Regions from separate parts of the Dietzia cercidiphylli genome, predicted to be linked through region 3. Evidence: predicted binding sites of a transcription regulator. Region 3 holds the regulator's gene; each other region holds the start of a gene.
What was found. The regulator LexA, encoded in region 3, represses DNA repair genes until DNA is damaged. The targets are predictions, from matches to a motif close to CGAACANNTGTTCG.
Positions count from the first base shown of each region.

Region 1 (7,875 bases), on a different contig from region 3:
TCGTGGTCCTGCCCGAGCGGCTACAGCACAAGAACCCCGTCACCGCCTACGCTCAGCGGGCACTCGGCGGCGTGGTGCGCGAGGTCTACCTCGCCGGTCGACGTATCGACCTCACCGGCCCCGCCGCCGGCACCACAGTCTTCCGCCCGGCGTCCCCCGCCCCGCCCGCCCCGCCCGCTGACCCGCTCGCCCCGCCCGCTGACCTGCCCACTGCCGCGCCCGCCCGGACCGGCGCGCCATCGCTCTCACGAACGGAGCCCCTCGGATGACCGACCCCGAGTTCCTCGCCCTACCCGACCTCGCCTCCCGCGCGCTGGCCGGCAGTGTGGTGTACGCCGATGACGAGTTCTTCGCCGAGAAGGAGAACCTGATCCTGCCCTCCGAGCCGGTGTTCGACCCGGACCTGTTCGGACACAAAGGCAAGGTCTATGACGGCTGGGAGACCCGTCGGCGGCGCTCGCCCGGCCAGGACGCGGCGATCGTCCGCCTGGGCGTGCCGGGCGTGGTGCGCGGGGTCGTGGTGGACACCGCCTTCTTCCGCGGCAACTTCCCTCCGCAGGTCGCCGTGGACGGTGCCTGGATCGACGGCTACCCGGGCACCGATGAACTCCCGGGTGCCCACTGGCGGCCGTTGGTGCCTGCGGCGGCCGCGGAGGGGGACACCCGCAACCTCTTCGCGGTGTCTGACCCCGTGTCCGTGACCCACGTGCGCCTGCGGATGATCCCCGACGGAGGTGTCGCGCGGCTGCGGGTTCACGGCGAACCGACCCCTGACCCTGCGTTCCTTGGTGGAACCGTCGACCTCGCGGCCGCCGAGAACGGGGGCCGGGTGGTCGACTGCTCGGACCTGTTCTACTCCTCGCCGGCCAACATCATCGCCCCCGGCCGCTCCCGCATCATGGGTGAGGGCTGGGAGAACGCCCGGCGGCGCGACGGGGGCAACGACCACGTGACGGTGGCGCTCGCGGGCCAGGGAACGGTCGACCATGTGGAGATCGACACCTCCTATTACGTCGGTAATGCCCCGGGGTCGGCGTCGCTTCGTGGCATCGCTCGCGCGGAGGACCTCGAGCACCCTGACCGGTGGGTGGACCTCGTTCCACGAACGCCACTGCAACCGGACTGTCGGCACCGCTACCTGGTGGGGTCGGGGTCGGGAGCGGAGCCGGGTGCAGAACCGGGTGCGGCGGATCTGGTGCGGTTCGTCCGGCTCGACGTGTTCCCGGACGGCGGAATCGCCCGCCTGCGGGTCCACGGCAGGCTGAGTACCGAGGCACTCGATCTGCTCGCGGCGCGGGTCGCCCAAGCCCGGCACACCGGGCTCATGCGCTCGTAACACGGCCGAAAAACCGCGGTGCCAGACTCGGTCTGGACACCACGATGGTGCGGTCGGCCCCGCCGATCCGGCCGCCGCGTCCCGCGGCACGGCGGCCGAGTCATCAGTCAGGCATCGCCGTGGTGTCCGCCCGGGCACAGGACCCGGGTGGGCCCGCGACATCGACCCGGGCCCGCTGAACCCAGGAGATCCTCCGCCATGACCGCCGTGACCTCCGACGCCGCGACCTCCGACCCCGCGGCCCCCGACCCCGCGGCCGAGGCCGAGGCCGAGGCCGAGGCCCAGACCTCCCGCCGCCTGCCCGACGCGGACGCTCGCCTGGCGACACTCCGTGCCCGTGTGCACGAGGACATCGCCGCCACCAGCCATGCCCGTGACTGGATCCCCCGCGCTCCCGGGTCCACGGAACTCGACGTCCTGGTGATCGGCGGCGGGCAGGCCGGCCTGGGCACGGCGTTCGCACTGCAGCGCCAACGGATCGACCGCGTCCTGGTGGTGGACGACGGTCCGGAACACGAGGTGGGCTGCTGGGACCGCTATGCCCGCATGCACACCCTGCGCAGCCCCAAACATATGAGGGGCATCGAGTTCGACGTCCCCTCCCTCCACGTCCGGCGCTGGTTCGAGGCCGTCTACGGAGAGGCCGCCTGGGCCGCCGTCGAGCTCATTCCCCGCCTGGACTGGAACGACTACCTGCGCTGGTACCGGGAGGTCACGAGGATCAGCGTCCAGCATCGGACCCGGGTCACCGCGATTCACCGCCCCGCCACCCCGGACGGGCCGTTTTCCGTGGATCTGCGTGGTCCGGAGGGTCGGGAGACCACGCTGACCGCCCGGCGCATCGTCTGCGCACTCGGGCTCGCGGGCGGGGGCGGTGTGCGCGTGCCGGAGTTCATCTCCTCTCTGCCCCGCGAACGCTGGTTCCACACGGAGGACCCGATCGACTTCACCGCATTGCGGGGTCAGCGGGTGGCGGTGCTGGGCGGCGGCGCCTCCGGGTTCGACAACGCGGCCACCGCGCTGGACCACGGCGCCGTCCGGGCGCATGTGTTCGTGCGACGGGCGACGGTCCCGGCCTCCAACCCGCTGCGGTGGATGGAGTTCCCGGGCATGCAGGAGCGCTTCTACGACCTGGACGACCAGCGCAAGTGGGACTTCGGCGTGATGTCCGGAGGTCTTCCGCAGCCGCCCACGCAGCACGCGGTGTGGCGGTGCTTCACTCACTCCGGCTTCGCCTTGCACACCGGCTGTGGGTGGAACGCAGTCTCGATGGTCCACACCGGCACCGGTGGGCAGGAGATCGCGATCGACACCACCAGGGGGCGGTTCCACGCTGACGTCGTGCTGTCCGCGACCGGATACCAGGTGGACCTGCAGATGCGTCCGGAGCTCACCGAGTTCGTCGACGACATCGCGTTGTGGTCCGACCGCCACCCTCCCGCGGTCGATCACCCGGCCGGACGGAGTCCCTACCTGGGTCCGGGGTTCGAGTTCACCGAACGCGATCCGGGCACCGCCCCGTGGCTCACCCGGCTGCACCACTTCTCGACCGGTGCGCGGGCCTCCATGGGCGTCACCGGGAACCAGCTCTCCGGGATCTACGGCGGGATCGGGCGGATCGCCTCGGCGATCACCACTGCGATCACCCGCGAGAACTGGGACAGGCTCGCCGGTGACTTCGCGTCGTTCGAGCACATCGAGGTCCGATCCATCGGTCCCCACGACGCCTCCGACGGGTGGTATCCGACGAGCTCGCGCTTCTGACGTCGAGAGTCGCGCGCAGCCCATCAGAACGGGGGCTCCTCGTCCGACAGGGGAGTCGACGGCGTGGGCGGAGACACCGGACCGGTCTGTGGTGCCTGTCGCCAGAGTCGAGCCTGCGCACGGAGGTTGCGTCTCTCGACATCGCGACGGTGGCGCAGGTGGGGTCGCCGCCGCGACTCGGCCGATCCGGAGCCGGTCTCACCCGCTTCGGCTGCCTCCCGCTGTAGTCGGCTCGCCTCAGGGTGTCGTGGTGCGGCGTGGCCGGCGAAAGGCCCCGTGGGGAAGGTCGTGATGCGGGTTGCGGGGTCCCTGTTCGGGTGGTGGGGGCCGTGTATCCACACGTATGAACCGTCGGTCTCCCGGTAGTAGGCCCACACCCCGTCGGTCTTGAGTCTGTGGTGGAAGCGGCAGAGGGTGCCGAGGTCGTCGCACGTCGTGTGTCCGCCCTGGTCGGGGTGGTCATGGTCGAAGGGGACGATGTGGTCGAGGTCGGATTTCTCGGCGGAGGTCTGGCAGCCGGGGAAAACGCACGTACCGTCGCGCCCCCGACAGAAGCGGGCCAGGGCCTCGGACGGGGTGTGGCGCCGCGCAGCGGCGGTGTCCGGATCCGCGAGTTCGGAGAGTGCGTTGACCCGCCGCCTGGCGTCGCGCTGCAGTTCCTCGGCGGTGTGCCGGGTGATCGGCCCGTACCCGGCGAGGGTGATGCCGCGATTGTCCGGGGTGCCATCGTCGTATGCGTGGATGATGACCCGGCGAGCCGCAGACCGGGCTTCCGGGTCGGCGGGGTGTTCTCCTTGCGGGTCGGGCAGGCAGGCCCAGCCGCGGCTGAGCGCGAGCAATCCGGCGGCGCGGAGCTGGCCGAGGGGGCGCGGATCGTCGGCCGAGGCGGTGCGGGCGAGGGCCTCGATACGGTCCGCGATCTCCAGCGCGTCCTCGGCGGTGAGTGTGGCCGAGATGATCGCACGGTCGTCCCGGAGGGGCACCAGCTCCACGTCCTGGTCACGTCGCGCCTGCCGGGCGCGGGCATCGGCACCGAGTGGATCGCAGGCCGCGACGGTCTTGATGAGCATCTTGCGCAATGGGCCGAGCCTCGGCGGGTGGGTCCGGCGCCTGGTGGGAGCCAACCCGTCGCTGATCCGCCGATCGAGTTCGGGCATGAGGTGATCGGCCACAAGGGCTGTCTCCTCGGCGATGGTGTGCGCGGCGAGGATTCCTATCCACCCCGTCGCCAGTAGCGCCGCCGTTCGGGGGAGCCGTTCGGTCAGTTCGACCGCGGTGGTCACCAGACGGGATGCGCCGTGGCGTGAGAGCGCCATAGAGGCGCCGATCATCGTGGCGGCGGCGTCCCACGGATCACGATGGCGGTCGTGCTCGGTGGCGAAACGATCGGTGGCGGAACGGACACAGTCGTAGGCGTAGGCGAGCGTCCGACCCTCGGCCGCGCAGATCGTCCTCTGGGCGAGGTAGCCGCGTTGTTGGCCCGGGTCCCACCGGGCGAACGCCTCGGGGACCAGCACGGGGAGTGCGGGCCCCGTCCACGTGGTGAATCCGGGAGGCGGGATGAGCGCCTCGGGAGGCTCGACGTCGTCGGAAGCAGGGGGAGGTGTCGCGATCATGGTTCGATAGTATGTTCGAGATCTGACACGGTGTGGAGGCGTGGATTCCGTGGGCCTGACCTGCGATGCCCTGCACGCGGCGTGCAGGGCATCGCAGGTCAGCGGGGTGTGGGGCGACGGTCCGACGGGGTTCGGCGGAGTGCCGGCGGGAGAGTGTCCGTGGAGAAGAAGGGACTCCGGGCGGCGCGGGATGGCACGGGATGATTCGGTGCGGGTCCGGGTCCGGGTCCGGGTGCGGGTGCGGGTGCGGGTGCGGGTGCGGGTGCGGATCCGGTGGTCCCGACCTGGGGTGCCCTGCTCGGCCCCTGCAGGGCAACGCAGGTCGGAACCGTGTGGGGCGGTGACTCAGCCCGGTCGTGCCACGATCAGGCAGGCCTGCCCGCCCTCGGGCACGTACCAGCGGTGGGGGAGGGTGCCGTCGTACCTCGCGACATCCCCCGCCTGCAGTCGGCTGAGAGACTCGCCCACCTCGAGCAGGACCGTGCCCCTGGTGACGTACACCCATTCGCGGCCCGGGTGTTCGAAGAATCGGCCCGGCACGTGATTGGTTTCCACGAACTCGAGGAACTGCGTGTCGTTGGGCCCGCCCGGAAGTAGTCGGGTGTGCCCTCCGACGGTGCCCTCCGCGCGGGTGAGGACGGCGCCCTCGGAGGCGCGACGAATGTCCACGCGTCCGCCCGTCGCCGGTGGCGAGTCGCCTGCCGTCGACGGGTCGCCCGCCGGCGCGTCGGGGCCTCCGGGCGTCGGGGCGACGGCGTCGACCGCTTCGAGTAGGTGCGCCTGTGTGGTGCCCAATGCGTGGGCGAGCCCCTCGAGCGTCGACATGCTCGGGGCCGCCTTGCCACGCTCGATCTGGCTGAGGAACGGTTGCGAGATGCCGGCCTGGCCGGCCACCGCCACGAGGGTAAGGCCGAGTTGCTGACGGTGGTGCCGGATGCGTGCACCCAGGCGCGCGAGTCCGTCGCCACGTAACCCCGACACCGGTGTCTCCCATCGGCAGTGAGCGGTTACAGATCAGATCCGGCGGGGTAATCCGGGCGAAACACCGACCCGTGACACTGATCTGTATTGACGAGGTCAATATCCCGCGTCCTGGTCGAAAGCGCAAGGCACCACACCGACCCGGCCGGGGACGGTCCGGCAGAGCAGGAGAACCCAGTCAGTGGACACACTCACCCGCCAGCGTGGAGAAGGGTCCCCGGAGCCAGGCGCTGCCGCCCCGAGGCTGGACGGCGCAACCGCCAGGTCCGGCATCACCGCCCCGGAGCCGGACGGCACCGCCGGGAGGCAGGTCGACCGCATCGCCGGGGTGGGGCTGCTCGACGGCCGGGTGGTCGACGTGGACATCGCGGGCGGAGTGGTCGTGGCGGTCACCGACGCGGGAGTCGACACCACCGGGGGGTCGGGGCCTGTGGGGCCGGCGGTGATCGACGGTCGCGGCTACATGGCCCTCACGGCGCCCGCCGAACCGCACGCCCACCTGGACAAGGCCCTGAGCTGGGGTGCGACGCGCCCACCGGGCTGCGATCTGGGCGCCGCGATCGACGCGTGGCGGGCCTTTGCGGTCACCGTGGACGAGGACGAGATCCACGGACGGGCGCTGGCGGCGGCGCGGAGACTGGTGGCCAGCGGCACCACGGCGGTGCGCACCCATGTGGATCTGCACAGAGAGGGTGACCCGCTCCGCGGAGTCCGGGCCATGGTCCGGGTGCGCGACGAGCTCGCGGACGTGCTGGACCTGCAGATCGCGGTGATGGTCCGCGATGAGGACCCCGCCGAGCGGGCCCGCGACGCGATCGCGGCCGGGGCCGACCTCATCGGTGGCGCCCCGCACATCGCCCCCGACACCGCCGCGGAGACACACAGGTTGATCGACCTGGCCGAAGAGCTCGGGGTGGGCGTGGACCTGCACGTCGACGAGTTCCTCGACGGCGACCACGGCATGCTCACGGCCTTCACCGACCGGGTGGCCTCGTGGGAACCGGGCCGAATCCGGACGGCCGGTCACTGCTGCCGGATCGGCACGATGGACGCGTCCGGTCAGTCGGCCGCTGCCACCGCGCTGAGCGGCGCGGGTGTGGGAGTGGTGACACTGCCCGTCACCAACCTCTACCTCCAGGGGCGGGCGGAATGCACGTCCACGCCGCGCGGGCTGCCCCCCGTGCGGGCACTGCTGGACGGCGGCGTCACCGTGGGCGCGGGTGCGGACAACGTGCGCGACCCGTTCAACCCGGTCGGCCGCTCCGACGCGATCGAGACGGCGATGCTGCTGGTCATCGCTGCCCACCTCGACATGGACACCGCATGGCACCTGGTCACCGACGGCGCCCGCGACGTCATGGGATTGCCGCCCGCCGGTCCCGCTCCCGGCCGCCGCGCAGATCTGCTGCTCGTGCGCGCGAGCGGGCTCGACGACGTGATCGCCGACGCGCCCGTGGACCGGATCGTGCTTCGCGCGGGCCGCATGGTGTCCGCGAGGGCGTCCGTCCTCGTCGACCCCTTCCTCACACAGACCTCGACCCTCACACAGGCCTCGACCCACCCGCCCGATCTCCAGGAGGCACCATGACGACCCCAGCCCGCCCCGTCCTCCGGCCGGGTACCGAGATACTCGGTTTCTCCGACGTCGGGGTCACCTACCCCAACGGCACCCGCGCGCTCGAGGGCGTGGATCTCCGCGTGGGGGCCGGAGAGTTCGTCAGCGTGGTGGGACCCTCCGGGTGCGGCAAGTCCACACTGCTCGGGCTGGCCTCCGGCCTGGCGACCCATACCGACGGCTACTTGCAGACCGGCACCGACCGGGTGGGGTACGTCTTCCAGGACGCCACGCTGCTGCCGTGGCGCACCGTCGCCCAGAACGTCGAGATGCTCGCCGAGCTCGACGGGATCGGCAAGGCCGAGCGGCGGCAGCGGGCGCAGGAGGCAATCGACCTCGTGGGGCTGACCGGCTTCGAGCACTCCCTGCCGCGAGAACTGTCCGGCGGGATGAAGATGCGGGTGTCGCTGGCCCGGTCGCTGACGCTGGAGCCCGAGCTGTTCCTGTTCGACGAGCCGTTCGGGGCCCTCGACGAGATCACGCGGCAGCGACTCGGTGACGAGCTCCTGGAGCTGTTCGCGGCCAAACGGTTCGCCGGACTGTTCATCACCCACTCGGTCGCC
Region 1 covers NZ_BAAAQG010000003.1:172,781-180,655, forward strand. Annotated here, with positions in the region: gene allB (allantoinase AllB) at 1-269, shown strand, start outside; gene alc (allantoicase) at 266-1,336, shown strand; gene ABD250_RS02520 (NAD(P)-binding domain-containing protein) at 1,535-3,100, shown strand; gene ABD250_RS02525 (HNH endonuclease signature motif containing protein) at 3,124-4,716, opposite strand; gene ABD250_RS02530 (helix-turn-helix domain-containing protein) at 5,062-5,697, opposite strand; gene ABD250_RS02535 (amidohydrolase family protein) at 5,879-7,285, shown strand; gene ABD250_RS02540 (ABC transporter ATP-binding protein) at 7,282-7,875, shown strand, end outside.
Region 1: the regulator LexA is predicted to act here: its motif matches at 4,721-4,734, upstream of ABD250_RS02525 (HNH endonuclease signature motif containing protein).

Region 2 (7,875 bases), on a different contig from region 3:
CGGTGGGTGGACCGCGTGCTCATGGCCGCGCTGCGCAGGGAACTGCGCAAGACACCGGACGAACCGATGGCCCGCCTCCTGCTCAATCGCGAGCGGGTGGAGTTCGTCGACGAGTCCACCCTCGGACCGATCGTGGACTGGGCGCAGGGGCACACCACGACCGGCACCTGACGGGACCGTCGACGAACTGCCGCGTTCTGTACTGATGCGGCCTAGACGCCCGCCTGCTCCTTCTGGATCTCCAGCGCGATGTCGATCAGCTGGTCCTCCTGTCCGCCCACCAGGCGGCGCTCGCCCGCGCGGATGAGGATCTCCGATGACGGCACGCCGTACCGGTTCGCGTGCCCCTCGGCGTGCTTGAGGAAGGACGAGTAACAGCCCGCGTATCCGAGCATCAACGCCGACCGGTCGACCACGCACTCGGTCGGCATGAGCGGCCGCACCACGTCCTCGGCCGCGTCGGCGATCTTGAAGAAGTCCACGCCGGTGGTGATGCCGAGCTTGTCGCACACGCCCACCAGCGCCTCGACGGGTGTGTTGCCGGCGCCGGCGCCGAAGCGGCGGGTCGAACCGTCGATCTGCTGCGCGCCGGCGCGGATGGCCATGATCGAGTTCCCGACGCCCACGTCGAGGTTCTCGTGCCCGTGGAAGCCGACCTGCGCGTCGTCGCCGAGCTCCGCGACCAGCGCGGCGACCCGGTCTGACACCTGGTCCATGACGAGCGCGCCCGCCGAGTCGACGATGTACACGCACTGACACCCCGCATCGGCCATGATGCGGGCCTGCTTCGCGAGCACCTCCGGGGGTTGGGTGTGGCTCATCATGAGGAACCCGACGGTCTCCAACCCGAGCTCACGGGCGTATCCGAAATGCTGGATCGAGACGTCGGCCTCGGTGCAGTGGGTGGCGACCCGGCAGATCGACCCGCCGTTGTCCCGCGCGGCCAGGATATCGTCCTTGATCCCCAGTCCCGGCAAGGTGAGGAACGCGATCTTGGCCTGCGTGGCGGTCTCGGCCGCCACCTTGATGAGGTCCTGGTCGTAGGACTTGGCGAAGCCGTAGTTGAAGGACGCACCGCCGAGGCCGTCGCCGTGGGTGACCTCGATGACGGGGACCCCGGCCCCGTCGAGCGCCGCGACGACCTCGCGGACGTCGTCGACGGAGAACTGGTGCCGCTTGTGGTGCGAGCCGTCACGCAGCGACGAATCGGTGATGCGGATGTCGAGTTCAGGGCTGTACGCGCGGGCGTCTGCGTTGTACGGGTTGGTCCTGTCCATGGTCCTCACACTCCGAGCGTGGTGGTGGTGAGCTCGGTCCTGCCGAGCCTGGTCCGGGCGATGTCCTCGCCGACCTTGGTGGCGGCGGCGGTCATGATGTCGAGGTTCCCGGCATACGGCGGCAGGAAGTCCCCGGCCCCCTCGACCTCGACGAAGATGGCGACACGCGCCATCCCCCCGGTGATCTCGGTGGGCGGATCGAACTGTGGTTCCTGGAGCAGCCGGTACCCCGGCACGTACTCCTGGATCTCCTTCTCGCGCTTGCGGATGGCGGTGGTGATGAGGTCCTGGTCGGCGCCGGAGGGGATCGCGCAGAAGATGGTGTCGCGCATGATCATCGGGGGCTCGGCGGGGTTGAGGATGATGATCGCCTTGCCCCGCTTGGCGCCGCCGACCTTCTCGATGGCCAGCTTGGTGGTCTCGGTGAACTCGTCGATGTTCGCGCGGGTGCCCGGCCCCGCCGACTCGGAGGAGACCGAGGCGACGATCTCCGCGTATTCCACCGGGACGACCGAGGAGACCGCGTGGACCATCGGGATGGTGGCCTGGCCGCCGCAGGTGACCATGTTGTGGTTCGGCGCGTCGACGTGGTCGTGCAGGTTGGCGGGCGGGATGACCATCGGACCCACCGCGGCGGGGGTGAGGTCGATGGCGGTGATGCCCGCGGCTTCGTAGCGGGGCGCGTAGGCCTTGTGGACGTAGGCGCTGGTGGCCTCGAACAGCAGGTCGGGCTTCTCGCCTCCCGCCTCGATCGCGGCCAGCAGTTCATCGGCCCCGCCGGACATGCAGGTCAGTCCGTGGTCTGCGGCGCGCTTCATCCCCTCGGACTCCGCATCGATACCGATCATCCACTTGGGCTCGATGAACTCGCTGCGCTCGAGCTTGTACATGAGGTCGGTGCCGATGTTTCCCGACCCGACTATCGCGGCGGTGAGCATGGTCTTCTCTGTCATACCGACAGTCTCTCCACCTGTCTTCTCCGCCACAATCAGGCGTGCCGCTCAGCGGAACAGCTTGCGTGACGGAACCCGGAGTCGCCCGTCAGGCGGGGTGGGTGCGGTGGGCGCCTGGTGGGTTGGTGAGGTGGCCGTCGTCGGCGAAGAGGCGGTCGAGGTGTTCACGCCATCGGTGGTCGAGGATCCGATCGCGCGCTTGGGCCAGTGGGCCGTGTGGGGTGGTGCGGTGTTCGTGTCCGGTTTCGGTGATGATGGTCAGTTCACCGAGTGGGCCGGGCCGGTAGGCGCAGTGGCCGAAGGTCTTTTCGCGGTGGTGCTTGCGGCACAGGCAGATCAGGTTCCACTCGGCGGTGGGTCCGCCCAGTTCCGGGCGCAGGTGGTCGAAGGCGATGACGTGATCGATCTCGCAGTCGTGGGCGTCAACCGTGCAGCCGGGGTGGCGGCAGGTGCCGTCGCGCAGCCGGATCCGTTCGGCCAGCGCCGGGGTGATGAAGTACTTGAGCACCGCATCCGGTGTGTCCTGGACGCCGGGTTGCGGGTCGATCAGCTCGAACCGCACTGTGGCCTCGCCGCCGGAGAGCAGTTCCTCGCACAGCCAGTCGAAGCTGGCGTAGGCGCCGTTGACGAACTGCACCCGGTTGGGCAGGCCCTGGGCGATGCTGTCGATGACCGAGATCCGGACCGGCTTGTCGGTGCCCCACGACGCACCCGGCCGCGAAGCTCCCGGCCGCGTAGCGTCCGGCGGCGTGTCCGTGCCGGCGCTACCTGTGTTGTCGGCGCGGTGGAGGTCCTCGGGGTCGTGCAGGGCGGTGCCGATGTCGTCGGTGTTCGGGTCCCCCAGGGCGCACAGGGCATCGGCGCGCAGTTGGTCGCGGGTGCGGGGATGGCCCGAATCGCAGGCGGCGCGGGCGGCGGCGTCGACGCGGCGGCGGAGTTTCTCGGCGTCCCCGCTGGGCAGGTGGGCCCACATGCTGGTCATGCCGTCGCGGCCGGGGCGGAACCGGACGGTGCGCCGCTCGACGGCCTCGGCCACGGCGTCCTCGGCGGCCCGGGGGTCGTGACGTTCCCTGGCTGCGTCGACCGCGGTGTCCAACGCTGTGCGGCTGGGGCGGTGGCCGCCGTCCAGGTCCCGGCACAGGGCTCCGATGACCTCTGATTCCACTGCCGCGATGATCTCATCGGGGATGTCGGCCAGCCGGCAGGCGGTGTCGATGGCCAGTTGCTCAGGGAACAGTCCCCGATCGACGGCCTTGCGCAGCAGCGGAAGGCGGGTGTGGATCTGCACCCCGGCGGTCACCAGACGCCCGGCGTGCCACCCGGTCAGCGACATCGCCGCCGCCAGGTGATCACGCGCCCGATCAGCCGGATCCAGGCGGGCAAACGCCGGACGCGGACGCACCTTGTCATCGTGGGTGGCCTCGTCGAGCCGGCCCATCGCCTCCACGAGGTGATGCGCGGCCTGCAGTCGGGTGGCCGCGGCGAGGTTCTGCGCCAGAGTGGCCGACCGCGCCACCTCGCTCAACGCCTCGGCGCCCAACGTGTCGAGAGCCTCCGGCACGGCGCGAAGCGCCCCGAACGCCGCCGAACTCGTCGTCGTCGCACTCATTACCGACCACCCTCCCCCCGCGGCGCCTGTATCGAACATATGTACTACTCTAACGTCACCACTTCACTCGCGCAAGTGTTCGGATCATCCGTCACTCGATGTCGGACCTCCGCGCTACACTCACCGCATGACCGAACCGCCCGTCTCCCCCGTCGACCGCGCCTTCGACGTACTGCGGGTGACGGCGGCGGGAACCGGCCTGACACTGAGCGAGATCTCCCGCGAGGCCGGGTTGGCCAAGTCCACGACCCTTCGCCTCCTGACCGCACTCGAGCGAAACGATGCGGTCACGCGAATCGGCCAGCGCTATCGACTGGGGCCGCTGGTGCATGAGCTGGATCCGATTCCTGCCTCGCCGGCATACGAGCGGACCCGCCGCGTACTCACACCGTTCCTCGCGCACCTCTTCGAGGCGACCCGGGCAACGGTGCACCTGGCCACGCTGCACGGTGACGAGGTGGTGTACCTCAATAAGCTGCACGGTCCGCGGCCGATCCCATCACCGTCGCGGATCGGCGGCGGGCTTCCGGCGTACTGCACCGGAGTGGGCAAGGCGATGTTGGCGTTCGACGACGCCGCCGCCGAGCGGGTGTCGCAGGGCCCGCTGATCGCCTGGACCGACACCACGCTCACCTCGCCGGATGCGCTCGCCGTGGAGCTGGCGGAGATCCGGCGCAGAAGGCGATCGGTGGATCGCGCCGAGCTCACGCCCGGCCTCTACTGCGTGGCCGCGCCCGTGTTCGACGACGACGAGGACGGCGCCTGCGGAACACGAGCGGTGGCGGCGCTCTCCGCTAGCGCGGCGGACAGTGCGGCACTCACTCGACTGGAGCCACTGGTCACCAGGGTGGCCGCGGCCGCCAGTCGCGCGATGGCGACGGACCGGACGTGACGAGGGCCGAGGGAACGTGAGCGCCGCAGCCGAACCCCCGCACTGGCTGCACCCCCGCGCTAGCGGAACTCCATGGTCACGTCCCCCAGGCCCGCGAACTCGGCGCGGAAGGAATCGCCGGGCGCGGCGTCCATCGCGCGGATCGCGGTGCCGGGCAGGATCACGTCTCCCTTGCGCAGGCGGACGCCGAACTTGGCGACCGTCGAGGCCAACCAGCCCACCGAATTGAGCGGGTTGCCCAGGACCGCGTCGGAGCGGCCGGACGCGAGGAACTCGCCGTTCTTGTAGAGGGTCGCATCGATCGCGGCGACGTCCAGGTCCGTCAGCCGCACGCGCTGCTGCCCGACGACATACCCGCAGGACGACGCGTTGTCGGCGATCGTGTCGGGCAGGGTGATCTTCCAGTCGCGGATGCGCGAGTCGATCAGCTCGATCGAGGGCACGACCCACTCGATGGCGGCGGCGGCCTCCTCCTGCGAGCACCCCTCCGGCGGGATGTCGGCGCCGAGGATGAAGCCCACCTCGACCTCGACGCGCGGGAAGCAGAACCGGGCAGCCTCGACCGGCGCCCCCTCCGGGTACTCCATCGTGTCGAGGAGATGGCCGTAATCGGGTTCGTCGACGCCCATCATCTCCTGCATGGCCTTGGAGGCAAGACCCACCTTGTGACCGGTGACCACCGCGCCCGCCTCGAGCTTGCGGCGGATGTTGACGAGCTGGATCTCGAACGCGTCATCCGGGGTCATCTCGGGATGGTCGGCGGTGAGCGGCGCGATGGGCGCCACGTCGGCCTCGGCGTCCCAGAGTCGCTGGGCGAGTGTGGCGCGGGTCTCCTCATTGAGCATGACCGGGATGCTACCTCGACCGTGTGGCGCTCGAGCCCCCGGTTCTATAACGTGTTCTACATGGCAGACCAGGAGTTCGACGTCGTCGTCGTCGGTAGCGGTGGAGCAGGCATGACGGCCGCCCTCGCAGCAGCGAAGAAGGGCCTCAGCGTGGTCCTCGTGGAGAAAGCACCGCACTATGGCGGCTCCACCGCCCGTTCCGGCGGCGGCGTGTGGATCCCGGGGAACTCCGTCCTCCGACGGGACGGCGTCCAGGACACCCCGGAGGCCGCCCGGACCTACCTCCGGGCGATCGTCGGCGACGTCGTGCCCCCGGAACGGATCGACGCGTACGTCGACCGCGGCCCCGAGGTCCTGGACTTCGTCCTCGCCAACTCCCCCCTCGAGATGGAGTGGGTGGTCGACTACTCGGACTACTACCCCGAGTCCCCGGGAGGACGACTCGGCGGCAGATCCGTCGAGCCCAAGCCGTTCGACCTGCGCCAGTTGGGTTCCGAGGCCGCGCGGCTCGAGCCCCCCTACGCCAAGGCTCCGGCGAACATGGTGGTCAAGCAGTCCGACTACCGCTGGCTCAACCTCCTCCAGCGCCCCACCACCAAGGGTTTCCGGCGCTCCGTCCGTGTGACGATGCGCATGCTGCTGGCGAAGGCCCGGGGGGCCAACATGGTGGGCATGGGCCGCGCGCTCATCGCCGCCATGCGCAAGGGCCTCCTGGACGCGGGTGTCCCGGTGTGGCTCAACACGCCGATGACCGGGCTGGTCACCGAGGGCAGCGGGCTGGACGAGCGGGTCGTGGGCATCACCGTGACCCGCGGCGGCGAGGAGCAGACCCTCCGCGCCCGACGTGGCGTGATCATCGGCTCGGGCGGGTTCGAGCACAACCAGGAGATGCGGGACAAGTACCAGCGTCAGCCCATCCCCACCTCGTGGACGGTCGGCGCCGCCGGCAACACCGGTGAGGGGATCGAGTACATGGAGAAGGTGGGGGCGGAACTGGCCTTCATGGAGGACGCCTGGTGGGGTCCCACGATCCTGCTCCCCCGCGGTCCGTGGTTCGCGCTCGCCGAGCGCTCGCTGCCCTGTTCGTTCCTCGTCAACTCGCGCGGCGAGCGGTTCATGAACGAGTCGCTGCCGTACGTCGAGGCCGGGCACCGGATGTACGGCGGGGAGTACGGGCAGGCCCCCGCCGACCAGCAGGGCGCCGAGGGCGAGAACGTCCCGGCCTGGATCATCTTCGACCAGGAGTACAAGAACCGGTATCTCTTCGCCGGATTGCAGGCGAAGCAGCCGCTGCCGAAGAAGTGGCTCGAGACGGAGAACTTCCACAAGGCCGACACGCTCGCCGAGCTCGCCGGACTGATCGGCGTCCCGGCGGACGCGCTGGAGAAGACGGCCGCCCGGTTCAACGGCTTCGCCGAGAGAGGCGTGGACGAGGACTTCCAGCGGGGCGTCTCGGGGTACGACCACTACTACGGCGACCCCACCAACAAGCCCAACCCGAGCCTCGGTCCCGTCCGCAAGGCACCGTTCTTCGCCGCCAAGATGGTGCCCGGGGACCTCGGGACAAAGGGCGGGGCGAACACCGACGTCCACGGCCGCGTCCTCCGCTCGGACGGCTCCGTGATCCAGGGGCTCTACGCCGCCGGCAACGCGTCGTCGCCGGTCATGGGCCACACCTACGCCGGGCCCGGGGCGACCATCGGCCCCGCGATGGTCTTCGGGTACCTCGCGGTCGAGCACATGCTGGCCGGCGCCGCCGCCGGGTCCACCACCACCGAACCGACCACCACCGACAAGACGGGAGTCTGACCGTGCCGATCGACCTCTCGATTGCCCTGGGGGCCGAGCTTCCCTCGCAGGAGTTCTCCTGGACCGCCTCGGACGTGGCGCTCTACGCGCTCGGAGTCGGCGCGGCCGGGGACCCGATGGACACCGCCGGGCTGGACTACGTGGACGACCTGCGCCCCAAGGTGCTGCCGTCGTTCGCCACCGTCGCCGCCACGATGAACGTCACCGAGGCGCCGCGGGTGTCGTTCCCCGGGGTCGAGATCGACCTGGCCAAGGTCGTGCACGGTAGCCAGTCGGTCGAGTTGCACCGCCCGATCCCCGCGGACGGCACCGCCGTCACCACGACCAGGATCGCCGAGATCCAGGACAAGGGTTCGGCCGCGGTGATCATCCAGGAGTCCGAGACGGTCTCCGCCGAGGGTGAGAAGCTGTGGACCTCTCGATCCGGGATCTTCGCCCGTGGCGAGGGAGGCTTCGGTGGCGAGCGCGGGACCTCCGAGAAGGTGCAGTA
Region 2 covers NZ_BAAAQG010000006.1:131,106-138,980, forward strand. Annotated here, with positions in the region: gene ABD250_RS05595 (flavodoxin domain-containing protein) at 1-171, shown strand, start outside; gene dmpG (4-hydroxy-2-oxovalerate aldolase) at 213-1,277, opposite strand; gene ABD250_RS05605 (acetaldehyde dehydrogenase (acetylating)) at 1,283-2,230, opposite strand; gene ABD250_RS05610 (HNH endonuclease signature motif containing protein) at 2,319-3,839, opposite strand; gene ABD250_RS05615 (IclR family transcriptional regulator) at 3,967-4,731, shown strand; gene ABD250_RS05620 (2-keto-4-pentenoate hydratase) at 4,791-5,576, opposite strand; gene kstD (3-oxosteroid 1-dehydrogenase) at 5,637-7,385, shown strand; gene ABD250_RS05630 (MaoC/PaaZ C-terminal domain-containing protein) at 7,388-7,875, shown strand, end outside.
Region 2: the regulator LexA is predicted to act here: its motif matches at 3,872-3,885, upstream of ABD250_RS05610 (HNH endonuclease signature motif containing protein).

Region 3 (7,875 bases):
GCGCTCCGGACCGACGACGACGAACGCCCGCACCTGACCAGGGTGGGCCGCGACATGGCGTCCCTCCCCCTCGACCCCCGTCTGGCCCGGATGGTCGTGGAGGGCCACCGAAACGGCGCCCTGGGGGATGTCCTGGTCGTGGTCGCGGCCCTGACCGTGCAGGATGTCCGCGAGAGGCCCGCCGAGGAGCGCGACAAGGCGGACCAGCTCCACCGGCGCTTCGCCGACAAGTCCTCCGACTTCCTGGGCTACCTCAACCTGTGGCGCTACCTCACCGAACAGCGGCGCGAGCTCTCCGGCAGCGCGTTCCGGAAAATGTGCAAGGCCGAGTACCTGCACTGGTTGCGGATCCGCGAGTGGCAGGACCTCACCGCCCAGTTGACCAGCATGTGCCGCGAGCGGGGCTGGCATCCACCGTCCGGTCACGCCGCGGAGGACGACCTCCACAAGGCGATCCTCTCCGGACTGCTCACCAACGTCGGGATGAAGGACGAGGACACCAGGGAGTTCCGCGGCACCCGCGGTATCCGCTTCCAGGTGTTCCCCGGTTCCGATCTCGCCCGCAAGCCGCCGCGATGGATCATGGCCTCCGAGTTGGTCGAGACCTCCAGACTGTGGGCCCGGGACGTCGCGCGCATCGATCCGGTGTGGATCGAACTACTCGGGGGGCATCTCGTCCGCACCCAGTACTCAGAGCCGCACTGGTCCGACGCCCAGGGCGCGGCGATGGCCTACGAGAAGGTGCTGCTCCTGGGGCTGCCCGTGGTCGAGGCGCGTCGCATCCTCCTCTCCAGGGTCGACGCACCGCTCGCGCGGGAGATGCTCGTCCGGCACGGGATCGTCGAGGGACGATGGACCACCCGCATCCCGGTGATCATGGAGAACGCCGTGGCCGTGGAACAGGCGCGGGAGCTGGAGACCCGCAGTAGACGCCGCGACCTCGTCATCGACGACGACACCCTGGTCGGGTTCTACCTCGAGCGGCTCCCCGAGGACATCACCTCCGGCCGCCACCTGGAATCGTGGTGGCGTAAGCAGGGCCGGGAGGACCCGGATCGTCTGCGTCTTCGCCCCGAGCAGATCCGCACGTCGGACACCGCCCCGGCCGCCTCCGAGTTCCCGCCGATCTGGCGCCAGGGCGAGCGGGACTTCGAGCTCAGATACTCGTTCGACCCGGGGGTCGACTCCGACGGCATCACCGTGCGGGTCCCTCTCCCCCAGCTGTCCTCGGTCGCGACGTCCGGCTTCGAGTGGCTCGTCCCCGGCCTGCGCGAGGAGCTGTACACGGAGATGCTCCGGACGCTCCCCAAGTACCTGAGGCGTCTGTGTTCCCCGCCCGCCGAGTACGCGGCACTGCTGGCCGGTGACCTCGCCCCGCGGTCGGCACCGCTCCCCGTGGCGCTCGCCGCCGCGCTCTCGGCCCGCATAGGCACGACCGTCGAGCCCCGCGAGTTCCACCCGGAACAGCTCCCCGACCATCTCCGCATGCGTTTCGAGGTGGTCGACGGTGACGAGGTCGTCGCGGCCGGTACGGACCTGGGAGCACTACGCAGTCGGTTGGTGGACAAGGTCCGTGCCACGCTCAACTCCAGACTCGTCCCCGATGACGGACCTCATCGGGCGTGGACCGCGGACACGATCGGGGACCTGTCGCCCTCGATCACCGGCACGGTCGACGGTGTGGAGGTGACGGTCTACCCGGCCCTGCAGGTCCGCCCCGACGGCATCCACCGGATCGCCTGCGCCACAGAGACGGAACGTCGAGCCGCGCAGACGACAGCGGTACTGACCCTGATCTCAGCGGACCTGATCTCGGCGGCATCGATAGTCCGGGGTCGTCCGGTCGAGCAACGCCTCGCGCTCACCCAGTATCCCCACGAGGGTGCCGATGGACTGGTCTCGGACGCGGCGCTGGCGGCGTGCGGGCGGCTGATCGCCGGACGCAGAGGAGAGCCGGTACTCACCGTGCACGACTTCGACGAGGTGCGCGCGCGCGCCCGATCCGAGGCGCCGGCCGCCATCACGGCCTCGATCTCCGCCGCCCTTCCGGCGTTGGTCGCCGCGCAGTCGGTCTCCGCCCGGCTGGACCAGGTACCACGCGACCTCGCGGACGACGTCAGGCCCGCTCTGGACTTCCTCGTGGGAAAGGGATTCCTCGCCCGACACCCGGCGGAGGTCCTCCCGCAACTGGAACGCCACGTGAGGGCGATCGACCTCAGGCTGGACCTCGCGGAGAAGTCACCGTCGAGGTACCGGGAGCTCGCCGCCCGGTTGGAGAAGTCGGAGGCCACTGTCGCGGAGGCGACGGCGGCGCTCCGCCGACGACCGGGTGGGGCGCGGGCAGCCCGGGATCTCCGGTGGATGTTGGCCGAATACCGTGTCGGCCTCTTCGCGCAGTCTCTGGGTACCGCGCGCCCGGTCTCCGCCGAGAGGATCGAGAAGGCGGTCGCCGCCGCGCTCTCCCGGCGGAACGCGCGTTGAGCCCTCACACCGCCCGTACACAGGAACCGATCCCGGTGCGACGCGGAGAGGACCGGGACTAGTGAGCAGCGTGCCGTTCGCGAAGCGCGATGATCTCGCTCTCGAAATCCGCAGCGGAACTGAATTGTTTGTACACGGAGGCGAATCGCAGATACGCGACCTCGTCCAGATCTTGTAGAGGCCCCAGGATCGCCAGCCCGATCTCGTGAGCGGGGACCTCTGAGGCGCCGCCGGCCCGGACAGCGTCTTCGACCTGCTGCGCGAGCCGCCGGAGCGCGTCCTCGTCGACCGACCTCCCCTGGCACGCGCGTCGCACACCGCGGACCACTTTGTCGCGGCTGAAACGCTCCGTCACACCGTTGCGCTTGAGGACGGTCAACAACGGGGTCTCGAGGGTGGTGAACCGGTGTCCGCAGTCGGGGCACTCGCGCCGACGCCGGATCGCCTGCCCTTCGTCGACCGACCGCGAGTCGATCACCCGTGAGTCCTCGTGGTGACATATGGGGCAGTACATTCCAGCTTCGCCATTCGTCGACCTGGTCCGAACCGCTCCGCCGGCCGGAGCCGACGGCGGCGCGGGGGCGACGGGCCGCCGTCCCGGGTCCATTCTAGGAGGCGATACCGTGGGTCACGCGTAGGCGGGCCCGCCCAGGAGTGCCAACGCGAGCAGCATCAGGATTCCGAAGACGATTCCACAGGCCACCAGAGCCCACGTCGGCACATCGTCCACCACCGGCGCACTCGACCTCGCCTCGCTACCGCATGCCCTGACCCTTTCCGCGGACGCGGGGCGGACGAGCACTCGCCGTCCGGGCGCCACCGACCGCGTGGCCGTCTGGCGCCCCCGGTCGAGCGTGCGGATGACGGGACGGGCCCCGGCATCAGGGCGGGGATGCACCCTGGACGAAACGGGCCGGTCGTGATCGGTCACGCAGACCTCCGTCCAGGGCACGGAGGGACGCGATCGTGGCTGCATCTCCATAACGGTCATGAGAACTCCCAACTCGATACGGTGTGCGAACCTCATTCGCACGCCCGTGTGCCTTGTTGTGCACATCTGTTCGAACCCGAACCTGCCTAGAGTTGTATCACGCGGGTCCGACAGAGTCGACATTCGTGGCGACATTTCTTCGAACACCTGTGTGGCGCTCACGTCCGACGGGCAGTAGGGTGTACACAGATAGCGACGTCGAACACCCATTCGCCGAAGGGACCCCCACATGCCCAAGCCCGACTTCGAGGCCCTGACGACCCGCCAGAAGAGCGTTCTGTTGCACATCCACGACACGGTCAAGGACCGGGGCTATCCCCCGAGCATCCGAGAGATCGGTGACGCCGTCGGTCTGCAGTCGACCTCCTCGGTGGCCCACCAGTTGCGGACGTTGGAGAAGAAGGGCTTCCTGACCCGTGATCCGCACAAGCCGCGGGCGGTCGACGTCCACGGCGTCCCGGGGCAGCGGTCCCGAGGTCGTCGCGCGCCCGTCCAGGAGGAGACGCGTCCCAGCGGGGCCGTGGAACCCGTCTACGTCCCTGTCCTGGGGCGGATCGCGGCCGGCGGTCCGATCCTCGCCGAGCAGGCGGTGGAGGAGGTCTTCCCCCTCCCCTCCGACCTGGTGGGTTCCGGGGACCTGTTCATGCTCAGAGTGGTCGGCGAGTCGATGATCGACGCCGCGATCTGTGACGGGGACTACGTGGTGGTGCGCCGTCAGAACGTCGCGGACAACGGCGAGATCGTGGCGGCGATGATCGACGGGGAGGCCACGGTCAAGACTTTCCGCCGGGATTCGAGCGGGGTGTGGCTCCTGCCCCACAACCCGTCGTTCAGTCCGATTCCCGGGGAGCACGCGACGATCCTCGGAAAGGTCGTCACGGTCTTCCGCAAGCTCTGAACCGGCCGGAACCGGGTGTCGCCTGATCCGTCGACGGGGTCAGGCGACACCGTCACGGGATCCGGGGACCCGATACTCCCCGAGCTCTCGGGCCACGGAGGCCGGAAGCCGGACCACGATCCTCGTGCCGTCCTTCGTGTGATCCTCGTCCACCACGGCGCCCTCCGCGTGGACACGGGAGACCACATCACCCCGGGTGAACGGGATCTCGAGTGTGACCTCCGTGTCCCCGGAGGCGACCACCCGCATTATTCGGTCGAGGAGCTCGTCGAACCCCTCACCCGTCGCCGCCGAGACGAAGACCGCGTCCGGCAGGGCGTGGTGCAGTTCCGTCAACACCACCGGGTCAGCGACGTCGACCTTGTTGATCACCACGAGTTCGCGGGGCCTCTCGGCCTTCTGCTCTTCCACGACGTCGTTGATGACGGTGCGGACGGCCTCGATCTGGCGCAGGGGGAAGGCGTCCGATCCGTCGACCACGTGCAGGAGCAGCTCGGAGTCCACGACCTCCTCCAACGTCGAGCGGAACGCCTCGACGAGCTGGGTCGGGAGGTGTCGGACGAATCCGACCGTATCTGTGAAGACCACTACCCGCCCGTCGGGGAGCTCGGACCGCCGTGTGGTGGGGTCCAGCGTGGCGAACAGTGCGTTCTGGACCAGTACGCCCGCACCGGTCAAGCGGTTGAGCAGGCTCGACTTCCCGGCGTTGGTGTACCCGGCGATCGCGATCGACGGCACCGGGGTGGCGCGACGGCGATGCCGCTTGGTGTCCCGGGCCTGCTTCATGCCCTTGATCTCACGGCGCAGCCTCGCCGTGCGCTCCCGGATTCGGCGGCGGTCCGTCTCGATCTTGGTCTCACCGGGACCACGGAGTCCGACGCCTCCGTTGCTGCCCGCCCGGCCACCCGCCTGCCGGGAGAGTGCCTCACCCCAGCCACGCAGTCGCGGGAGCATGTACTCCATCTGCGCCAAGGACACCTGGGCCTTACCCTCACGGCTGGTCGCGTGTTGGGCGAAGATGTCGAGGATCAGCGCGGTGCGGTCGATCACCTTGACGTTGACGACCTTCTCGAGCGCGATGAGCTGACCCGGCGTGAGCTCGCCGTCGCAGATCACCGTGTCCGCCCCCGTCGCGGTGATCACGTCCTTCAGGGTCTTGGCCTTCCCCGAACCGATGTAGGTGGCGGGGTCCGGCTTGTCGCGGCGCTGGATCAGCGCGTCGCAGACCTCGGAGCCTGCGGTCTCGGCGAGCTGTGCCAACTCGGCCATCGCGGCCTCCGCCTGGGCGGCGGTGCCCTCGGTCCAGACCCCGACCAGCACGACCCGCTCGAGGCGGAGTTGGCGGTACTCGGCGTCGTTGACGTCCTGGAGTTCGGTCGACAACCCGACGACCCGGCGCAGCGAGGAGCGCTCCTCGAGCTGGAATTCTCCGACCGAAGGGTCATGGTCTCGTGTGGCCCGGTCAGGGGCGGTGTCATCGATAGTCATTCACCGGCATCATCTCACAATTCCGGTCGGGACGCCTCCGTGCGGCGCGCGGGTAGCGGTCGCCGGTACCGCCCCTCGGCGACGATCACGGACGGCCCCGTCAGAGTGGAACCCACGCCGGTCAGGGCCACCGCGACCTCTCCCCCGGGAACGGACACCACCACGTCACCGGTGGCCTGTCCGGCGTCGGCGAGGGCCGCGACGGCCGTGGCGACGATTCCGGTGCCGCAGGACATCGTCTCCCCGGATCCTCGCTCGTGGACGCGCATCGACACCCGACCGTCGGTGAGCGGGGTGGCGATCTCCACGTTGACGCCGGCGGGGAAGAAGCCGGTGTCGAACTCGGGCGCCTCGTGCACCGGCAGTTCGCGCAACCCGTCGGCCCCCAGGCCCGGGACCACGCACGCGAGGTGGGGGTTACCCATGTCGACGGCGAGTCCGGCGTACACCCGGCCACCGAGCTCCACGGACGAGACCCCGAGAAGCCGGGGCTCGCCCATGTCCACACGGACCACGGCCTGGTCACCGTCATGGATCAGAATATCGGCGGGCCGAGGACCGGATCGTGTGCCCACGGGGATCCGGCCGGCCCCGACCCTGCCGGTCGCCACCAGGGCGTGGGCGAACACCCTGACCCCGTTCCCGCACATCTCCGCGATCGATCCGTCTGCGTTCCGGTAGTCCATGAACCAGTCCGCGGCGTCGACGCCCTCCGGGAGGACGGCGAGGACGCCCTGGTCGACCAGTGCACCCGCGGTGGCGATGCGCAGCACCCCGTCGGCGCCGAGGCCGGCCCGTCTGTCGCAGACGGCGCGCACCAGGTCCTCGTCGAGGTCCACCTCCGCGTGGTCGTCGGGCAGGACCACGAAGTCGTTGAGCGTTCCGTGCCCCTTGATAAAGGCGAGGCCGTCGAGAGTGGCGGTCGGGGGCGCGGGTGTCATGCCATCAGATCCTAGCCAATCCGACCGCCGTTCCACGCTGCGGAAAACCCGGATGATCCCTCGGCAGGGGGGCACTACAGTCGGAGGCGAGAACGGTCCCTATGTGAGGAGAGCATCGATGTCCGAACGCATCACCGTCGGCGACGTCCAGGTCGACGAGGTCCTGTACGACTTCGTCAACACCCAGGCGATCCCGGGCACCGGGGTCGATCCCGACGCGTTCTGGGCGGGAGTCTCCGAGATCTTCACCGACCTGGCCCCGCGCAACCGCGAGCTGCTCGCCGTCCGCGACGACCTGCAGTCGAGGATCGACTCCTGGCACAACGAGAACCCCGCCCCGATCGACCCGGCCACCTACCGTGCGTTCCTGCAGGAGATCGGCTACCTGGTCCCGGAGCCGGACTCCGTTCAGGTCAACACTCAGAACGTGGACGACGAGATCGCCACGGTCGCGGGCCCCCAGTTGGTCGTGCCGATCATGAACGCGCGTTTCGCGATCAACGCCGCCAACGCCCGGTGGGGTTCGTTGTACGACGCGCTCTACGGCACCGACGCGATCCCGGAGTCCGGTGGGGCCGAGCAGGGGTCCTCCTACAACAAGGTCCGCGGGGACCGCGTCATCGCCTGGGCCCGCGAGTTCCTCGACGACGCCGCGCCGCTCGACTCCGGCAGTCACGTCGGCACCACGGGCTACACCGTGGTGGACGGCCGACTGCAGGTGACACTCGCCGACGGGGCGACGACAGGCCTCGCCGATCCCGCACAGTTCGTCGGCTACCTGGGCGACGGCGCCGCCCCGACCTCGGTCCTCCTGCGCAACAACGGCCTGCACGTGGAGGTCCAGATCGACGCCGACTCACCGATCGGATCGACCGACTCCGCCGGCGTCAAGGACGTTGTCCTGGAGTCCGCCGTCTCCACCATCATGGACTTCGAGGACTCCGTCGCGGCCGTCGACGCCGAGGACAAGACCCACGGCTACCGCAACTGGCTGGGTCTGATGAAGGGCGACCTCTCCGAGGAGATCAGCAAGGGCGACAAGACCTTCACCCGCGTCCTCCACGACGACCGGGTCT
Region 3 covers NZ_BAAAQG010000002.1:124,334-132,208, forward strand. Annotated here, with positions in the region: gene hrpA (ATP-dependent RNA helicase HrpA) at 1-2,481, shown strand, start outside; gene nrdR (transcriptional regulator NrdR) at 2,540-2,995, opposite strand; gene lexA (transcriptional repressor LexA) at 3,702-4,370, shown strand; gene hflX (GTPase HflX) at 4,410-5,858, opposite strand; gene dapF (diaminopimelate epimerase) at 5,873-6,799, opposite strand; gene ABD250_RS00640 (malate synthase G) at 6,918-7,875, shown strand, end outside.

Region 4 (7,875 bases), on a different contig from region 3:
GCTTCGGCCCGGCGGTGATGGCCATCGGTGTGACCGAGACCAACACGATCCCGATGAGGATCAGGTCGATGTGCTCCTTGATCAGCGCGAATTGCCCCAACCATGCGCCGAGTGCGGTCACCCCCGCGGCCCACAACACCGCACCCACCATGTTGAACAGCACGAACACGCGGTAGCGCATCCCGGCCATGCCCGCCACCAGCGGCGCGTAGGTGCGGACGATCGGCACGAAGCGGCACAGGATGATCGTGGCCGGCCCCCACTTGTCGAAGAACTCGTGGGCCTCGCGGATGTAGACCTGCTTGAAGATCCGCCCGTCCGGCCGCTCCCGCAGGTGGTGGCCCCACCGGTTGCCGATGAAGTAGCCCACCTGGTCGCCGAGGAACGCCGCGATCGGGGCGGCCACCAGCACCACCCACAGTGGTGCGAAGGGGTTGTCCTGCTGGGTGAGCAGTCCCGCGGTGAACAACAGTGAGTCGCCCGGGAGGAACGGGAACAGCAGACCGGACTCGATGAAGACCACGGCGAGGAGAGCCGGGAGTATCGCGTTGCCGAACGGTCCGTCGCCGGACAGCCAGAACTCCGGGTCCATGAATCCGGGACCGAGCGCCAGGACGTGCTGGGCCTGTTCGGCCACCAGGTGCGTGTTCACCTCGGGAATCGTAGACCCGCTCTGCTGGGAAACCGCTGAAGGCGTGCCCCCGCTGGTCCTCCGGGGCCCGCCACCTCGCGGTACCTCGTAGGATGGGATGAGTCACAGTGCCGAAATCTGGAGGATCGTCAATGCCTATCGCCACCCCGGAGCAGTACAAGGACATGCTCGACCGGGCTCGCCAGGAGGGTTTCGCCTACCCCGCGATCAACTGCACCTCCTCCGAGACCATCAATGCGGCCATCAAGGGATTCGCCGATGCGGGCTCGGACGGGATCATCCAGTTCTCCACCGGTGGAGCGGAGTTCGGTTCCGGCCTGAACGTCAAGGACATGGTGACGGGCGCGGTCGCACTTGCCGAGTTCGCGCACATCGTGGCCGAGAAGTACGACGTGTTGGTCGCGCTGCACACCGACCACTGCCCCGAGGACAAGCTCGACACCTTCGTGCGCCCGCTCATCCAGATCTCCCAGGAGCGCGTCGACGCCGGACGAAACCCGCTGTTCCAGTCGCACATGTGGGACGGCTCGGCCACCCCGCTCGACCGCAACCTCGAGATCGCCAAGGAGCTCCTCGAGAAGACGGCCAGCGCCAACCAGATCCTCGAGATCGAGATCGGCGTCGTGGGCGGCGAGGAGGACGGTGTCGAGAACGAGATCAACGAGAAGCTCTACACCTCCCGTGAGGACTTCGAGGCGACCATCGACGCGCTCGGGGCCGGCAACACCGGGCAGCGCTACCTGCTCGCCGCGACATTCGGCAACGTCCACGGCGTCTACAAGCCGGGCAATGTCGTGCTGCGTCCCGAGGTGCTCAAGATGGGCCAGGAGGTCGCGGTGGAGAAGCTCGGGCTGAACCAGGGCGACCTGCCGTTCGACTTCGTCTTCCACGGCGGCTCGGGCTCGGCCAAGAGCGAGATCGAGGAGGCGCTGAGCTACGGCGTCATCAAGATGAACGTCGACACCGACACGCAGTACGCGTTCACCCGCCCGATCGCCGGTCAGATGTTCGCCAACTACGACGGAGTCCTGAAGATCGACGGCGAGGTCGGCAACAAGAAGGTCTACGACCCGCGCTCGTACCTCAAGAAGGCCGAGCAGGGGATGTCCGAGCGGGTCGTCGAGGCGTGCAACGACCTCAAGTCGGCCGGCAAGTCCAAGGGCGCCTCTACCTGACCAGCGGCTTCGGCCTGATCACACTCACGGCGACCCGACGGGGTCGGTGCCACCAGCGGCGTCTCTCCTCCAGTGGAGAGGCGCCGCTGTCGTGTGATCACCGGGTGGTCTGGGCGCCATGCCCGGCAATTCTGGATCGAACACTTGTGCTGTTCCGCCCCGGGCGATAAGATGGATCACACGTTCGAATGGTGGCGAGTCTGATTGGCGGAGGGGGGTGCGGTGGTGGATCCGATGATGACGACGACGAGTTCGGCGGCATTCGGGGCGCTTCGCGCCGTGCCGGAGGCTCTCGACACGCTGGGCGCCGAGGCGTTGAGCGAGGTGGCGCGGTCGGCCACTCTGGCGCAGAACCTCGCCGCGGCCACCCGCCTGCAGGCCGCGCATCACCTCGTGGAGGCGATGGGCCGGCTCGATCGGGAGGCGCGGGGGTCAGGCCCCGGCCGGGAGCCTGGCGATTCCGGCCCCGCCGATTCTCGTCCTGCCTACGCCCGCCTGGATCCGGCTGATCGGGCGCGTGATCACCTGGCGGCGGCGATGTCGCTGACCGGGTGGCATGCCGGTCGTCTGGTGACCGCCGGGGTGCAGATCCACACCCGCCTTCCGCTGCTGCGCAAGGCCGTCGATCGGGGACTGTTCCCTGAGCAACTGGCCATCGACACCGCCTGCCGGCTGGCCGACATCCCCGATGAGATCATCGCGGCAGTGGAATCAGAGGTCATCGGAGCCCTGTGCCGGGACCTGGACGGCGGCCACCGGCCCAGTCGCGCAGCGTTGGACACCGCGGTCGACGCATCAAGGGAACGTCACGACTCCCGGGCCGCCCAGGACGCGGTCGACGCCGCGGTCGAGCAGCGCACCGTCCGGTTCCGCCCCGGCCGCGACGGCATGACCAGCATGTGGGCCCACCTGCCCAGCGGGGACGCCGAGAAACTCCGCCGCCGCATCGACGCCGCCGCCCGCGCCGCCTGCGATTCGGGCCATCCCCGCACCCGCGACCAACTGCGCGCCGATGCCCTGAGCGCCCTGGGGGACCCGAACACCGACGACATCGGCACCGCCCTGCACGACCCCGAGGACACCCACCGTGCCGACAACACAGATGGCGCGACCGCCGGCACGGGCGGTCCGCGGCCAGGAGCTTCGCGGCCGGGCGGTCCGCCGCCGGGCGGGCCGCGGCCGGGTGCGTCGTGGGGCACCGACAAGCCCATCCGGATCTCGGTCATCGACAGCATCGCGCAGGGCCTGCCCAACCGGGTGCAGTTCGTCAACGGCGCCTACGCCAGCTTCGACTGGCTGTGCGAGGAACTGCTCTCCGGCGGCGACGCCAAGGTGCGGTTCGACTTGATCGACCCGCAACCGGGCGTTCAGGACACACCGGATGCGGTGCTCAAGTACTTCATCACCCCGGCGCTGGCCGAGAGGATCCGGCTGCGCGACGGCACCTGCCGCCACCCCGGCTGCACCGTCGACGCCCACGACTGCGAGATCGACCACGTCATCGCCTTCGACCACCTGCGCCCGGAACTGGGCGGACCCACCGCCGAGTGGAACCTGATCTGCCTGTGCCGCAAGCACCACCGCGAGAAGACCTTCGGCCACTGCGCCTACCGGCCCGGCCCACTCGGTGAACTGACCATCATCACCGAAACCGGACACGAACACCGCACCACCCCACACGGCCCACTGGCCCAAGCGCGCGACCGGATCCTCGACCACCGATGGCGCCAACACCTCGAGCGCCTCATCACCGACGACGGCCACCTCACCAACCCACCAGGCGCCCACCGCACCCACCCCGCCTGACTCCTGCACGGCTCGTGTGTGCGGCGCGTGGCGTGCCCTCGTGTCTCAGGGCGATCAGACTCAGGGCGATCAGCCGGCGGGAACTCAGCCGGGCTGATCGCCCTGAGGCACCGCACCCATTCCCACGCCGGGCTCGCACACCTTCCAGGCGCCGTCCTCATTGAGCATCCGTACCTGCTCCGGCGCGGACTCGTCGGATTCCGACTCCACGGTGGCGGTGGCGACATCGCCCTCGATCTCGACCCCGGTGACCTCGAGATCCTGCGGGAACGAACCCGCGATGGACTCGCGCAGCATCGCGTCGAGGTCGGTGCCGGTCTGCTCGCCGGAGGCGGTGATGTTGTCGACCAGGTCCTGCGGCACCCGGTTCTCGGCGCAGAGATGGCTGTTGAACTCGGCGAACGAGTCCGAGGCGGTCATGTCGCGGAGAGTCTGCTCGACCGCGCGCTCCGCGCGATCCGAGGACGACATCGGCCCGGCCGCGACGAGCCACACGAGTGCGGCGGCCACCGCGGTTACGACGACGGCCGCCGCCACGAGCGCCACACGGAGTCCGCCTCGCCGGCCATCGCCGGTACGTGCGCCGCCGCGGGCAGCGTCTGCTGAACGCCCGCCCGTGTGATCCCCGGGATCGGGCCCGTCTTCGGGTGGCTGCTGGCTCGTCGTCGTCATCCATCACTCCCGGTACCGCGTCGTGCCCCCGGGCGGGGCGCATCGACACGCCACCGTAGTCCACGACGTTGTGAGTCGGGTGTGAGTGCCGCCCCGCGGTGGCACGCGCTCATGCGCCGCCCCGGGCAGCCCCGCGTGGTTCCTGGCGAGCCGGATCAGGGCAGCAGGCCGGCCGGCTCCAGCTGATCGGTGCCGTGCCGGACCCGCCAGCTGGCGATGGGGTAGGCGCCGCTGGCGGGGTCCTCGCGCGCGACCAGCGCCCAGTAGTCGGCGTGGGCGAAGTCGGTCGTGAACTCGACCACCGTGAAGCCGTGGCGGTCCAGGTCCACCCAACGCACGTGTCGGTTGACCTGAGTGAGGGCCCCCTGCGCGGTCTGGGACAACGGGTTGCCCTCGGGGAGGTTCACCATGTCGTCGATGTTGTTGCTGGTGATCGACGGGGTGACGAACTCGATCGCGCCGACACCCGCGCCCGGGTAGTTCGCCGGCTCGAACGGCACCTCGTTGGCCCACGAGGTGTGGATGTCGCCGGTGAGGAAGACGGTGTTGCGGGTGCCGGCGGCGCGGATCACCTCCATCAACCGGCGGCGCTCGCCCGCGTAGCCGTCCCACTGGTCGGGGTTGTAGGTGATGCCCTCACGCGGGACGCCCAGCAGCTCGGTGAGCGCGGCCGTGGTCTGTGGCTCGAGCGGGGGCAGGAGCACGGGCGTGATCATCACCGAGTTGCCGATGACGTTCCACCGGGCGGTCGACGAACTCAGCCCGCGGGCCAGCCAGTCGAACTGGGCGGCGCCGGTCATGGTGCCGGTGACATCGATCGCGTGACCGTCGAAGCGGTCCGGTCCCTCCGTGCGGTAGGAGCGCAGGTCGAGCATGCTGATCTCGGCGAGCGAACCCCAGCGCAACCGCCGGTAGAGGTGACCGCCGTCGCGGAGGGACTCGGGGCGCACGGGCATCCACTCGAAGTAGGCCTGGGAGCTGGCGGCCTTGCGGTCGGAGAACGGCCCCTGGTGCGGGTGGTGGTTCTCGGCGCCGTCGGACCAGTTGTCGTTCGCGAGCTCGTGGTCGTCCCACGTGACGATCCACGGCACGTGCGCGTGCAGGGACTGCAGATCCGGGTCGGTGCGGTACTGGGCCAGGCGGATCCGGTAGTCGGCCAGCGTCACGATGTCGTGCGGGGGATCGTGGGGCCGGACCGCGCCGAACTTGCCGGTGTACTCACCTCGGCCGTACTCGTAGATGTAGTCGCCCAGTTCGACGATCGCGTCGAGATCCCCGCGCGCCTCGAGGTGGCGGTAGCCGGAGAAGTAGCCCGCCTCCCAGTTGGAGCAGGAGACCACCCCGATGCGCCAGCGGCCGGAGGCGGGGAGCGCGCCGTGGGCGGGCGCGGTGCGGGTGCGGCCGGTGTGCGAGGTCTGACCGAGGGCACGGAAGCGGTAGTGGTACCAGCGGTCGGGGGCCAGGCCGGTGCAGTCGAACTTGACGGTGTGGTCGCGGCCGGCGTCGGTCACCACGGACCGTGATCGGACGACCTGGGAGAAACCGGGGTCGAGCGAGATCTCCCAGCTGACGGCGACCGGCGCCCCGCGGCCGGATCCCGGGACCGCGTCCGGTGCGGGGGTGACGCGGGTCCACAGGATGACGCGATCGGGCATCGGGTCGCCGGACGCGACGCCGTGCCGGAAGACGCCCACGTCGGCACCCGCGACCGCGGACCGGCCCGCCAGGGCGCTGGTACCCGCCGCGGCTCCGGCCAGGGCACCCGCCTTGAGGACGGTCCGTCGGTCGAGGCCGGTGGGGGAGGTCGAGGCACCGGGATGGGCGGCAGAATGCATGCGTCCAGTTCACCCCACCCGCGGGCGCGTGCGTAAGAAAACCCACTGATCGGTCACGGAGAGTTCACCGGGGCGGGCGATCCGGGCCGGGAGCCGCCAGGACCGGATGGCGCCGGGATCCCTCCGCGGACCGCTCGGGGTGGCCCGGGTGGCGCATCGGGTGTCGCCCCGAGAACAGCGGCGGGGGTCGGACCCCGGTCGGTTGTCGTAGGTTCGTGGACAATGGGGGCATGACCCAGTTCGGAGATCTCCTCGGCCCCCCGCCCACCCGTCTCACCGGCGACCCGGAGGCGGAGGACGCCATCGCCGCTGGGGAGGATCCCCGCTCGGTGGCGGCCTCACACCCCACCGCGTCGATCGCGTGGGCGGAGCTCGCCGAGCGCGCCCTCGACGGCGGCGACGTGATCAGCGCCTACGCCTTCGCCCGCACCGGCTACCACCGGGGCCTGGACCAACTGCGTCGTCACGGCTGGAAGGGCTTCGGCCCGGTGCCGTTCGACCACGAGCCCAACCGCGGCTTCCTGCGGTGTGTGGCCGCCCTGGCCCGCGCCGCGCAGTCGATCGGCGAGGAGGAGGAGTACATCCGTTGTCTGGACCTGGTCAATGAGTCGGACCCGCACGCCGCCGCGCCTCTCGGCCTGGCGTGACCGACTGGACGCCCGAACGCAGGGCGTCTACGGCGCGCTCCCGGTCCCGCTGAGGACGCGGACCCGACGGCTGGCGTACGCGTTCCTCCCGATCCTGCAGTGCGGCCTCGCCGCGGGGATCGCCTGGTTCCTCGCGCACGACGTACTCGGCCACCCCGCGCCGTTCTTCGCGCCCATCGCCGCCGCCCTGGCACTGGGCACCGGCATGGGGCGCCGGATCCGCCGCGGCATCGAGCTGGTGATCGGCGTCGTGGTGGGCGTGGGTCTGGGCGACCTGTTGATCGCCCAGATCGGTTCCGGCCCGTGGCAGATCGCCGCGGTGGTGGTGCTGGCCATGTCCGCGGCGGTGTTCCTCGACCGCGGGGCGCTCGTGGGGACGCAGGCCGCGTCGTCGGCGATCCTCGTGGCCACACTCCTGCCCCCGGGCAGCGCGGGCGGCTACGAGCGGATGGTCGACGCGGCGGTCGGCGGGGTGGTGGCACTGGTGGCCATGGCGCTGATGCCGGTCCATCCGCTGCGCCGCGCCCGACGCGAGGCGGCCTCGCTGCTGGGCGTGGCCTCGTCGGTGCTGGCGGAGGTCGCCGAGGGGCTGGAACACAGGGACTCGGACCTCATCCGCTCCGCCCTGCAGGAGGCCCGCGACACCCAACCGGCGGTCGACGAGATCGCCGAGCAACTCGCGGGTGCCCGCGAACTGGTCCGGATCTCGCCGTTCTACCGTCGGCGCCGTCCGGAGGAGATCGTGCTGACGAGCGTGCTCAACCCGCTGGACAACGGCATCCGCAACATCCGCGTCCTGGCCCGGCGGGCGATCGTGGCGGTCGACGACCAGGTGGACGTCCCGCCGGCCCTGAGCTCGCTGATCGCGGGGCTGGGCGAGGCGCTGGAGTTGCTCACCCGGCGGGTGGCGGCGGATCCCGACGCGCCCACCGACGCCGAGGTGCACCGGACCCTGCGGGCGGTGGCGGCGCGGGCCAAGCGTGAGCTCGTTCCGGGCTCCGGCCTGACGGAGACCGTGATGCTGGCCCAGATCCGCTCGATCCTCGTGGACATGATGCAGGTGGCGGGGCTGAGCAAGATCTCGGCGC
Region 4 covers NZ_BAAAQG010000015.1:100,432-108,306, reverse strand. Annotated here, with positions in the region: gene ABD250_RS14545 (DedA family protein) at 1-592, opposite strand, end outside; gene fbaA (class II fructose-bisphosphate aldolase) at 784-1,827, shown strand; gene ABD250_RS14535 (HNH endonuclease signature motif containing protein) at 2,065-3,633, shown strand; gene ABD250_RS14530 (Rv0361 family membrane protein) at 3,718-4,305, opposite strand; gene ABD250_RS14525 (alkaline phosphatase D family protein) at 4,461-6,140, opposite strand; gene ABD250_RS14520 (DUF3151 domain-containing protein) at 6,371-6,787, shown strand; gene ABD250_RS14515 (FUSC family protein) at 6,744-7,875, shown strand, end outside.
Region 4: the regulator LexA is predicted to act here: its motif matches at 2,001-2,014, upstream of ABD250_RS14535 (HNH endonuclease signature motif containing protein).